DNA from 4 places in the Pseudoalteromonas sp. S558 genome. Region 2 is predicted to be linked to each of the others. Evidence: predicted binding sites of a transcription regulator. Region 2 holds the regulator's gene; each other region holds the start of a gene.
The links. The regulator sigma-54, encoded in region 2, starts transcription at its own class of promoters, with help from an activator protein. The targets are predictions, from matches to a motif close to GTTGGCACGNNNNTNGNNT.

Region 1 (2,207 bases), on a different contig from region 2:
GATGACTAAGCACACTGTGCTTTATACCGAAATGATAACTACGGGGGCTATTTTATTTGGTCGCGGTGACTATCTTCATTTTAATCAGCACGAAGGCCCTGTTGCGTTGCAATTAGGTGGCTCAGATCCTAAAGCACTTGCGCAATGTGCCAAGCTTGCGGGTGAGCGAGGTTATGACGAAATAAATTTAAATGTAGGTTGCCCGTCAGACCGAGTTCAAAATGGCCGTTTTGGTGCGTGTTTAATGGCAGAACCTCAATTAGTTGCTGACTGTGTTGCAGCAATGAAAAACGAAGTAAGCATTCCGGTAACAGTTAAAACGCGTATTGGTATTGATGAGCAAGACTCTTATGAGTTTTTATGTGCGCTTATTGAAGCGTCTCATAAAGTAGGCTGTGATGATTTTATTATTCATGCTCGTAAAGCGTGGCTCAATGGCTTAAGTCCGAAAGAAAACCGTGAAGTTCCACCTCTTGATTACCCTCGTGTTTACCAGCTTAAAAAAGATTATCCGCAGCTTGATTTAAGCCTAAATGGCGGTGTAAAAACAATTGAGCAGAGCCTAGAACACCTACAACATATCGATGGTGTAATGATTGGCCGCGAAGCTTACAGTAATCCATTTATGCTCAATGACGTTGATGAAAAAATATATGGTGATGCTGCCAATACGCAATCTCGTCATGATGTAGTGCGTTCTATGTATGACTACATTGAAGAAGAAATGCGCTTGGGGGCTAACTTTTGGCATGTTGCGCGCCATATGCTCGGTATTTTTCAGGGACAACCAGGCGCACGTGGGTTTAGACGCCACCTTTCTGAAAACGGTCATGGCAAGCAAGCTGATTTATCAGTTATGGATAAGGCACTCAGCTTTGTACCAGAATAAAGTTATGCACAAGCATTAAATATTGAGCCACTTTCGAGTGGCTTTTTTGATCCTAAAAATTAGTCAAAAACATACTTTATTGGCTAATTACACTTTATTTCATTCAGTTTCAAGTCATTCTTATTTTGATTATAAACTGCTTAATCTACTGATATTATTGTGTTTACTTCTATTTTAATTGACTTGGCACAACTCTTGGAATCGTCTTGTTGTAATCAATTTAAAATCAACTGGAGAATACCATGGGCATATTTAATCGCGTAAATGATGTAATTCAATCAAACATTGTTGCCATGCTTGATAAAGCAGAAGATCCTAAAAAGCTGGTCAATTTAATGCTTAGCGAGATGCAAGATGCACTGAATGAGTGTCGTAGTACTGCAGCAGCCTTATTGTGCGAAGAGAAAATAATCAACCGCCAAATTGATACTCAAAAAAATACGCTGTTAACATGGCAAACCAAAGCTGAACTTGCTGTTGAAAAAGGGCGTGATGATCTTGCTAAATCAGCATTAGTTGCAAAGCAGGAACTGAGTGAAAGTATTGCGAATAAGCAAACTCAATTAGTGGCCCTTCAAGAGTCTATTACAAAAATTAGAAACGATTGTGAGCGTCTTCAACAAAAAATGGCAGAAGCCAAAGTTAAGCAAACTCAATTATCACAGCGTCATAACGTTGTTGTTGCAAGAAATAAAATTAATACCCAATTACAAAGCGATAAAGTGACGCATGCGTTATCTCGTTTTGAACAAATTGAGCAACGTGTTGAAGGTATTGAGGCGCAAGTAGAAGCTTATGAACTCACTGACTCAGCAAGCTTGACTGTATCTGAAATAGAGTCGTTAGTTAAAAATGAAAAAATTGATGCAGAGCTTGCAAGTTTAAAAGCGAGCTTAAAAACTAACGTAAAGCAAACTGCTTAGGAGGGTGTTATGAATAGTTTTAATCATCAACGTGGCTGGTATAAGAATACGCTTGATAAAAAAATATCGGGTGTATGTAGTGGTTTGGCATATCGATTAGATTTTCCGGTATGGTCAACGCGTTTGGTCACTATTTTGTTATTTTTGAGTTTTCCGTTTGCAATTGCATTAGGTTATTTTATTGCACATTGCTGCCTTGATGAAAAAATATCTTAAGGAGTAATCCAATGAAAGCCTTAGTCGTATGTGTACTTGTTTATTTATTGTTGTTTACTAATTTAATATCGTTTACGCACTTTGATACTTGGCAGTTTCCGCTTTGGATTGCTGATATCAGCTGGGCAGGGCTTGAGCTGGTAGGTGCATTTGCAGCAATAGTTGCAGTAGTGGTTGTT
Region 2 (2,207 bases):
ACGAGTACTAAGGCTAAGGGCTCTTGTGCACCGCTCATTCGCCCGTGAGGGATCGCTATGCCTCTACCTATACCAGTACTGCCTAGCTTTTCTCTACTTAGTAAAGCGCTAAGAATATCTTGTTGAGAAAGGTACGGAAGCTTATCGTGAGCAAGTTCGCTGATAAACTCTAAAATTCTTTTTTTGCTATTAAAAAGGACCGCAGCTTTGCTGCAGTCCTGGCATATAAGTGAGCTTAATTTCATCATATTAGTGTCGAGCAAGCTTCTCTTTGTGTTTAATTACTTGGCGATCGAGCTTATCAATCAGCGAATCGATGGCAGCGTACATGTCTTGATGCTCAGTTGAGGCAAATAACTCAGCACCACTAACATGTATTGTTGCCTCTGCTTTTTGGCTTAGTTTTTCTACATCAAGAATGACATGAACATTATTAATATGATCAGAGTGTCTTTCTAGCTTCGCAAATTTGGTATTTATATAGTCTCTTAGTGAATCAGTTAATTCTACGTGACGACCAGTTAAGTTTAGTTGCATAAGCATTACCCTCTTTGTTTTGCGTCTTAAATCAGACTTTTTCGCTGATTTGACGGTGGAATAGCCAGAGATTCGCGATATTTTGCGATTGTACGTCTCGCTACTTTAATTCCTTGCTCAGCCAATATATCCGCTATTTTGCTATCACTCAATGGTTTTGCTGAGTTTTCTGCAGCGATTAATTTTCTGATAAGTGCACGTATTGCTGTAGATGAGCATTCACCGCCATTTTCGGTACTTACATGACTTGAGAAAAAGTATTTAAGCTCAAATATACCCCGAGGTGTATGCATATACTTTTGAGTGGTTACACGCGAAATAGTTGATTCGTGCATTTCCACCATTTCAGCAACATCATTTAAAACCATAGGTTTCATGGCCTCAGGACCATGTTCAAAAAAGCCTTGCTGCTGCTTAACAATGCAGTTAGTTACTTTTAATAATGTATCGTTTCTACTTTCTAAGCTTTTAATAAACCATTTAGCTTCTTGTAAATGCGAGCGTATAAACTGGCTATCACCGCTTGATTTAACCGTGCGAGACATCGCAGCATATTGGCTGTTTACGCGAATTTTTGGCATGCTATCTGGATTTAGTTCAACAACCCAGCGGCCTTTAATTTTTTTCACTGACACATCAGGAATTACATACTCAGACTCTTCCCTAACAATCGTATCTGCAGGCTTTGGGTTTAGCGTATGAATGAGTGTCATTACTTCTTTAAGCTCTTCTTCTTTGAGCTTCGTTTTTTTCATTAATGTACGATAGTCGCGAGCTGCTAATAAGTCTATGTGCTCGGTTAAAATCATTTTTGTTTCATTAATATAGGGTGTTTCTTTATCAAACTGGTTAAGTTGAATGCACAAACACTCTTGTAAACTACGCGCTGCTATACCTACAGGATCAAATAATTGAATGCGTTTTAAAACAGCTTCTATTTCATCAAGTTCAACTTCATTATCATCTTCGTTTTCTTGGTTGAAGCTTTCGAGAATCTCTTCACAACTCAGTGTTAAAATGCCTGAATCATCTACTGCTTCTACAATAGCAATCGCAATCGCTTCATCAGTAGGGCTAAATGGCGTTAGTTGAAGTTGCCACATTAAATACTCGTGGAGCGTTTCCGTAGAGGCACCTTGGTATATAGACTCGTCTTCAGGCATTGGACCTGATGAGGAGGCTGGAGCTGCACTCATGTACTCGTCCCAGCTAACATCCATCGCCATGTCGTCACTTACCGTATCTTTAGCAAGTGCTTCGCCGCTGTCTTGTTCGTATTCGCTTGGAGCATCGTCGGCAGATGCGCTAACTGTTATATCATCGGTGTCTGCTTTTTGTTCATTTTTACCTGCAGCGTCTTCAGAATAGTCTTGTTCCTCAACCTCTAAAAGTGGGTTGCTGTCGAGCGCTTCTTGTATTTCTTGCTGGAGATCCAATGTACTGAGTTGCAACAAACGAATAGCTTGTTGCAATTGTGGAGTCATTGTAAGTTGCTGGCCCATGCGCAGCTGTAGTGATTGCCTCATGTATCTCTAACAATCCTTTTATGTTGTTATAATTAATACTAGCAGATGCTTAAAGACATGGCGTAAATGTTACAGCCTAAATTGCTCGCCTAAGTAAACATCGCGTACTGTTTTGTCATTTAATACGTGTTCTGGAGTACCTGA
Region 3 (2,207 bases), on a different contig from region 2:
GTATCTAAATTAACTAACCCTGCAACAGTACCGTCTTGCTCTAACGCCACACTGTTTGCTTTAACATCAACAGACTGACCAACCATGCCCGTTGCTTCAAGCACAGTTAAACTGCTCATATAATCGAGCCCTGTGCTGGTGTTTTGTCTAATACCTTGTAGTGATTCAACATTTGAAAACTCAGCGAGCTGGCTTACATAAGCCGTACCATCCATTGGTTCTAATGGATTTTGATTACTAATTTGAGCAACAAGAAGTTCTAAAAACATCGTCGACATCTCTGCAGATGAGCTATTACCTGAAATATTACCTGAAATGTTAGTTTTGCTATTAACAGCATCTTGTGCATTTTGATTGGTTGTATTCACTTGCATTTTATTATTGTCCTAATTTTAGAATACTTTGCTGCATACTATTAACGCGCCCCATTACCTCAACAGACGTTTGGTAGCTACGACTTGCTGACATCATATCGGCCATTTCTTCAAGCACGTTCACATTAGAATAAAAAACATAACCATCACCGTTCGCAATAGGGTTATTTGGCTCATAACGCTGTTCAACCGTTCGGTTAGATTCGGTAATACCCAAAATATCAACTGACGCTGAAATAGATTGACCATCTTGTGTTTGTTTATATAGAGCCGAAAATACGGGTTTAAGCGCTTTATATGCGTCGGCTTCTGAGCCTGCTGCCGTATCGGCATTTGCTAAGTTAGAAGCAATCGTATCAAGACGAATAACCTGAGCACGCATTGCGCTGCCGCTTGCATCGTAAATTGAGTTAAAAGACATTACACATCTCCTTTAATAACTTTATACAAACCATTTATTTTCATATTTAAAAAAGTCATGCTGGTTTGAAAGTCCATGCTGTTATTTGCAAACTTTGCTTGTTCAATATTAAGCTCAACCGTATTCCCGTCACTTGATGGTTGATAAGGTACACGGTATTTTAGTTGTTCTGCCTGAGCACCCATAAAGTCAACATTTCGATTTTGTGAAATACTTGATGAAACGTCATTCATAATTTGACGATAATCAACATCTCGAGACTTAAATCCCGGTGTGTCTACATTTGCCAAATTACTTGCTATTATTTCGGCACGATCTAGCCTTAGCTGCATTGAAAATGGATGAACGCCTAACGCCTTATCAAATAGTTCCATGTTGCCTCTACTTTTTGATTCTTGTATGCTCACACATTCGCATACTTCTACCTGTTGCAGCTTCTACTACAACCTTTATGCCAACTTTATAAAAAACTAGGAATCAATGACTTACATAAAAAACAACTTCACCCGCCAATGCAAAGCGGAAGCTAAACTTCCTCAAGGGAAGTTTGTTTTTTTCCGTGTGTTTTTTATACTTGTTTTTTTTAGTACGCAACAAAGTGCGGCAAGTAACATTAATTTTGATAAGCAGATACATACCTACCTACAAAAAGAAATTGATTCTTATCTCGCATCAATCGGCTCAAATAAACAACAACAAAAAATTAAGCTCTTCATTCCAAAAGGGAGTACTGATTTAAATTGTGAAAACATGCTAATTAGCCGTTCAAAAAAAGAAGACCCGCCTTCGGGGCGAATTAGCCTTACAGTCCAATGTGAATCACCAAAATGGAAGTTTAGAGCAAGTGCTAAAGTAAATTTATGGATTGATCTTGTTGCAGCTAAAAGAAACCTAAGCAGGGGCGAGTTACTTACCGCTGATCTTTTACACTACAGAAGCGCAGATGTAAGTAAGCACTTACATTCAACAGAAGCAAAAATAAAACCATTAGTTGGCATGACGGTAAAGCGAGAAATAAAAAAAGATGATATTATTTCGCGCCGCCATTTAGAAAACATGTATTTAGTGAATAAAGACGAGTTTATTTTATTACAAGTAAATACCGCTAGTTTTTCAGCTAATGTAAAAGCTGTTGCACTACAAGATGGGCAGTTTGGCGAAATCATCAATGTTAAAAATCTATCTTCAAACAAAGTTGTTCAAGGCAAAGTAATTGACAAGAGAGTTGTAGAAGCTATTTTTTAAAAATTATTAATAAAAAAGTTAAGTTAAAAGTATTATTGGTCGCTACCTATATTTATGCAGGTATGAACAATTTTAAATATGATGAGTAACCCAGTATGAATATAACAAATGCACCCGCTTTACACGTTGAACAAAGCCAGAAGTTAACTTCTCGCTCTGCAACGCCA
Region 4 (2,207 bases), on a different contig from region 2:
ATCTAGGGGCGATTTAATTGCGGCGCAAGGTTTGTAACCTTTATACTTTATGAAGTACCGCACTAGGGTTAAAATGCTGCCAACAACAATAATAAAGATGTGAATATGCACCAATTTCATCAATTAAGCGCAACAAGCTTACAAGGTAACACTATTAATTTTAATGATTTTGTAGGTAAAGTTGTGCTTATCGTTAATACCGCAAGTGAATGTGGATTTACCTACCAGTATGAGTCATTGCAAGCTTTACATACTAAATATGCCGACCAAGGTTTAATTATTTTAGGATTTCCGTGTAATCAATTTGGTCAACAAGAACCCGGAGATGCTACTCAAATAGAGCAAGGATGTTTGATTAATTATGGGGTCAGTTTTTTAATGGCAGCCAAGGCGGATGTTAATGGTGAACACGCACACCCTGTATTTCGCTATTTAAAGTCGGCTTTGCCAGGTTTTTTAACACGAAAAATTAAATGGAATTTTACTAAATTCTTAATTGCCGCAGATGGTACACCTATTAAGCGCTACGCACCTTTTACTAAACCAGAAAAACTAGAACTCACTATTCAAAGAGCATTAATACAAGCTAAAAGTACACTTTAAAAAGTAATAAAGAGGCGCTAAGCCTCTTTATTGCCAATACGATTGGCACTTGAACATACGAATAACTGAACATTTAAGCGCCCAATGTTAATTGGTATTTATTTATACTAGCGTGATTTAGTCGGTATAATCGCTTAAATCGTCTTCGCCTAGATTTTTACGCAAGCGCTTTTGCTCAAGGTAGTCTTCCAACTTTTTCTTAACCTTTTGCTTGTTCTTATCATGTTGATTACGTCCGAGCATTTCGTACTCGTCTTCAACAAAATCGTCATCTAGCGCATCGTAACTAAATGTCTTACCCACAACCCACTCCATAAAGTGTTTGAGACCAACTAAAGATTTTATTATCGCAATAGTTGATAAAATTAAAATGTTTAACACTAAATCGCGGTGCAAATTAGCGTCAAAATAAAGCCATGTGACTATCGTAAATAATCTTCATGTCAGTAATGTGAATAAATAGCGTTAAATTTCGATTGTGGAAAGTGAGAGTTTTTTATCGTATCGATAAATATTGTTTATAGCTTTATATAACTTAGTGAATTTGACTAAAAAATAGTTTTTTTATAATCAAAGTAAAGCAACTTAAAACCCAAACAAACATTAACTATCTGTTTATTAAAATAAAAAAATAGTGGCACCAAACTTGTTATAAGTTAATAGTCATCAACAATAAAGTAGAGAATGCACATGAAAAAATTACTATTAGTTAGCGCATTAATTTGTACGCCAGCAGCTATGGCTCATAACGACAACGATTCAACTATTTCGTTTAGCAGTGATCAATGCGATGTAGAATTTAAAAACGACGTGCGTATTAAACCAAATGAATTAGAAATTTTTACCGCCAACAATAAAACCATGCAATTTAACTCCAATGGTGACTTAACTGTAAATGGCCAATTTGTGGCACTTAATGACTCGCAACGTGAAGCACTCACTAAATATTCTGATAGTTTACGCACCCAGTTGCCTGAAGTAGCTAACATCGCGCTTGAAGGCGTTAAAATTGCCGGCGTTGCACTAGAAGAAGTAGGTAATGCATTTAATATTGACGGCCTTGATAATATGTCTGCACTTATGGACGACATTAAAATCGAAGTAGAAAACACTTTTTACCAGCAAGGTACATTTGTGATGGGGCAACAAAGCTTTAACCAATTTGGTGAAAATTTTGAGCAACAGTTTGAAGAACAAATGGAGACGGTAGTCGAATCGGCTGTAATGCAATCTATGGGTAGTATTTTAGTCGCTTTAGGCTCTGAGTTACTTGGTTCGGGCGGCGATATGGATGCTTTTGAGCAACGCATGGAAAATATGGGCGCACAAATAGAAGAAAAAGTAGAGTTACATGCAAACGCACTTGAAAAACGCGCTAATTCTTTATGTGATAACTTTGCCGATATTGCAAAACAAGAAGAGAAATTAGTAATGCAAGTGCCAGAACTTAAAGGTTACCAGTTATTTAGCTTTAAAAACTAATACAACCTACGTTATTTAATATCCCTTTGGCAGCACTTAAGTTTACTTAAATGCTGCTTTTTTGTGTTCTACAATATTACTTTTTAGCTAGTAAGGTAAGCTTGCCCAGCGTAACTATCGCT

Region 1: a site for sigma-54 is predicted at 1,072-1,090, ahead of CWB66_RS03755 (PspA/IM30 family protein). Genes of this name have one in related genera too.
Region 3: a site for sigma-54 is predicted at 1,236-1,254, ahead of flgB (flagellar basal body rod protein FlgB). Genes of this name have one in related genera too.
Region 4: a site for sigma-54 is predicted at 1,237-1,255, ahead of CWB66_RS03480 (YggN family protein). Genes of this name have one in related genera too.

The regions. Positions count from the first base shown of each region.
Region 1 covers NZ_PNDU01000049.1:4,459-6,665, reverse strand. The annotation lists gene dusA (tRNA dihydrouridine(20/20a) synthase DusA) at 1-889, shown strand, start outside; gene CWB66_RS03755 (PspA/IM30 family protein) at 1,132-1,812, shown strand; gene CWB66_RS03750 (PspC domain-containing protein) at 1,822-2,028, shown strand; gene CWB66_RS03745 (hypothetical protein) at 2,040-2,207, shown strand, end outside.
Region 2 covers NZ_PNDU01000077.1:64,239-66,445, reverse strand. The annotation lists gene ptsN (PTS IIA-like nitrogen regulatory protein PtsN) at 1-245, opposite strand, end outside; gene hpf (ribosome hibernation promoting factor) at 250-537, opposite strand; gene CWB66_RS06235 (RNA polymerase factor sigma-54) at 564-2,063, opposite strand; gene lptB (LPS export ABC transporter ATP-binding protein) at 2,133-2,207, opposite strand, start outside.
Region 3 covers NZ_PNDU01000028.1:9,969-12,175, forward strand. The annotation lists gene CWB66_RS02650 (flagellar hook assembly protein FlgD) at 1-374, opposite strand, end outside; gene flgC (flagellar basal body rod protein FlgC) at 379-795, opposite strand; gene flgB (flagellar basal body rod protein FlgB) at 795-1,169, opposite strand; gene flgA (flagellar basal body P-ring formation chaperone FlgA) at 1,276-2,040, shown strand; gene flgM (flagellar biosynthesis anti-sigma factor FlgM) at 2,136-2,207, shown strand, end outside.
Region 4 covers NZ_PNDU01000045.1:6-2,212, forward strand. The annotation lists gene CWB66_RS03470 (glutathione peroxidase) at 106-603, shown strand; gene CWB66_RS03475 (PA3496 family putative envelope integrity protein) at 721-906, opposite strand; gene CWB66_RS03480 (YggN family protein) at 1,294-2,085, shown strand; gene CWB66_RS03485 (aminotransferase-like domain-containing protein) at 2,162-2,207, opposite strand, start outside.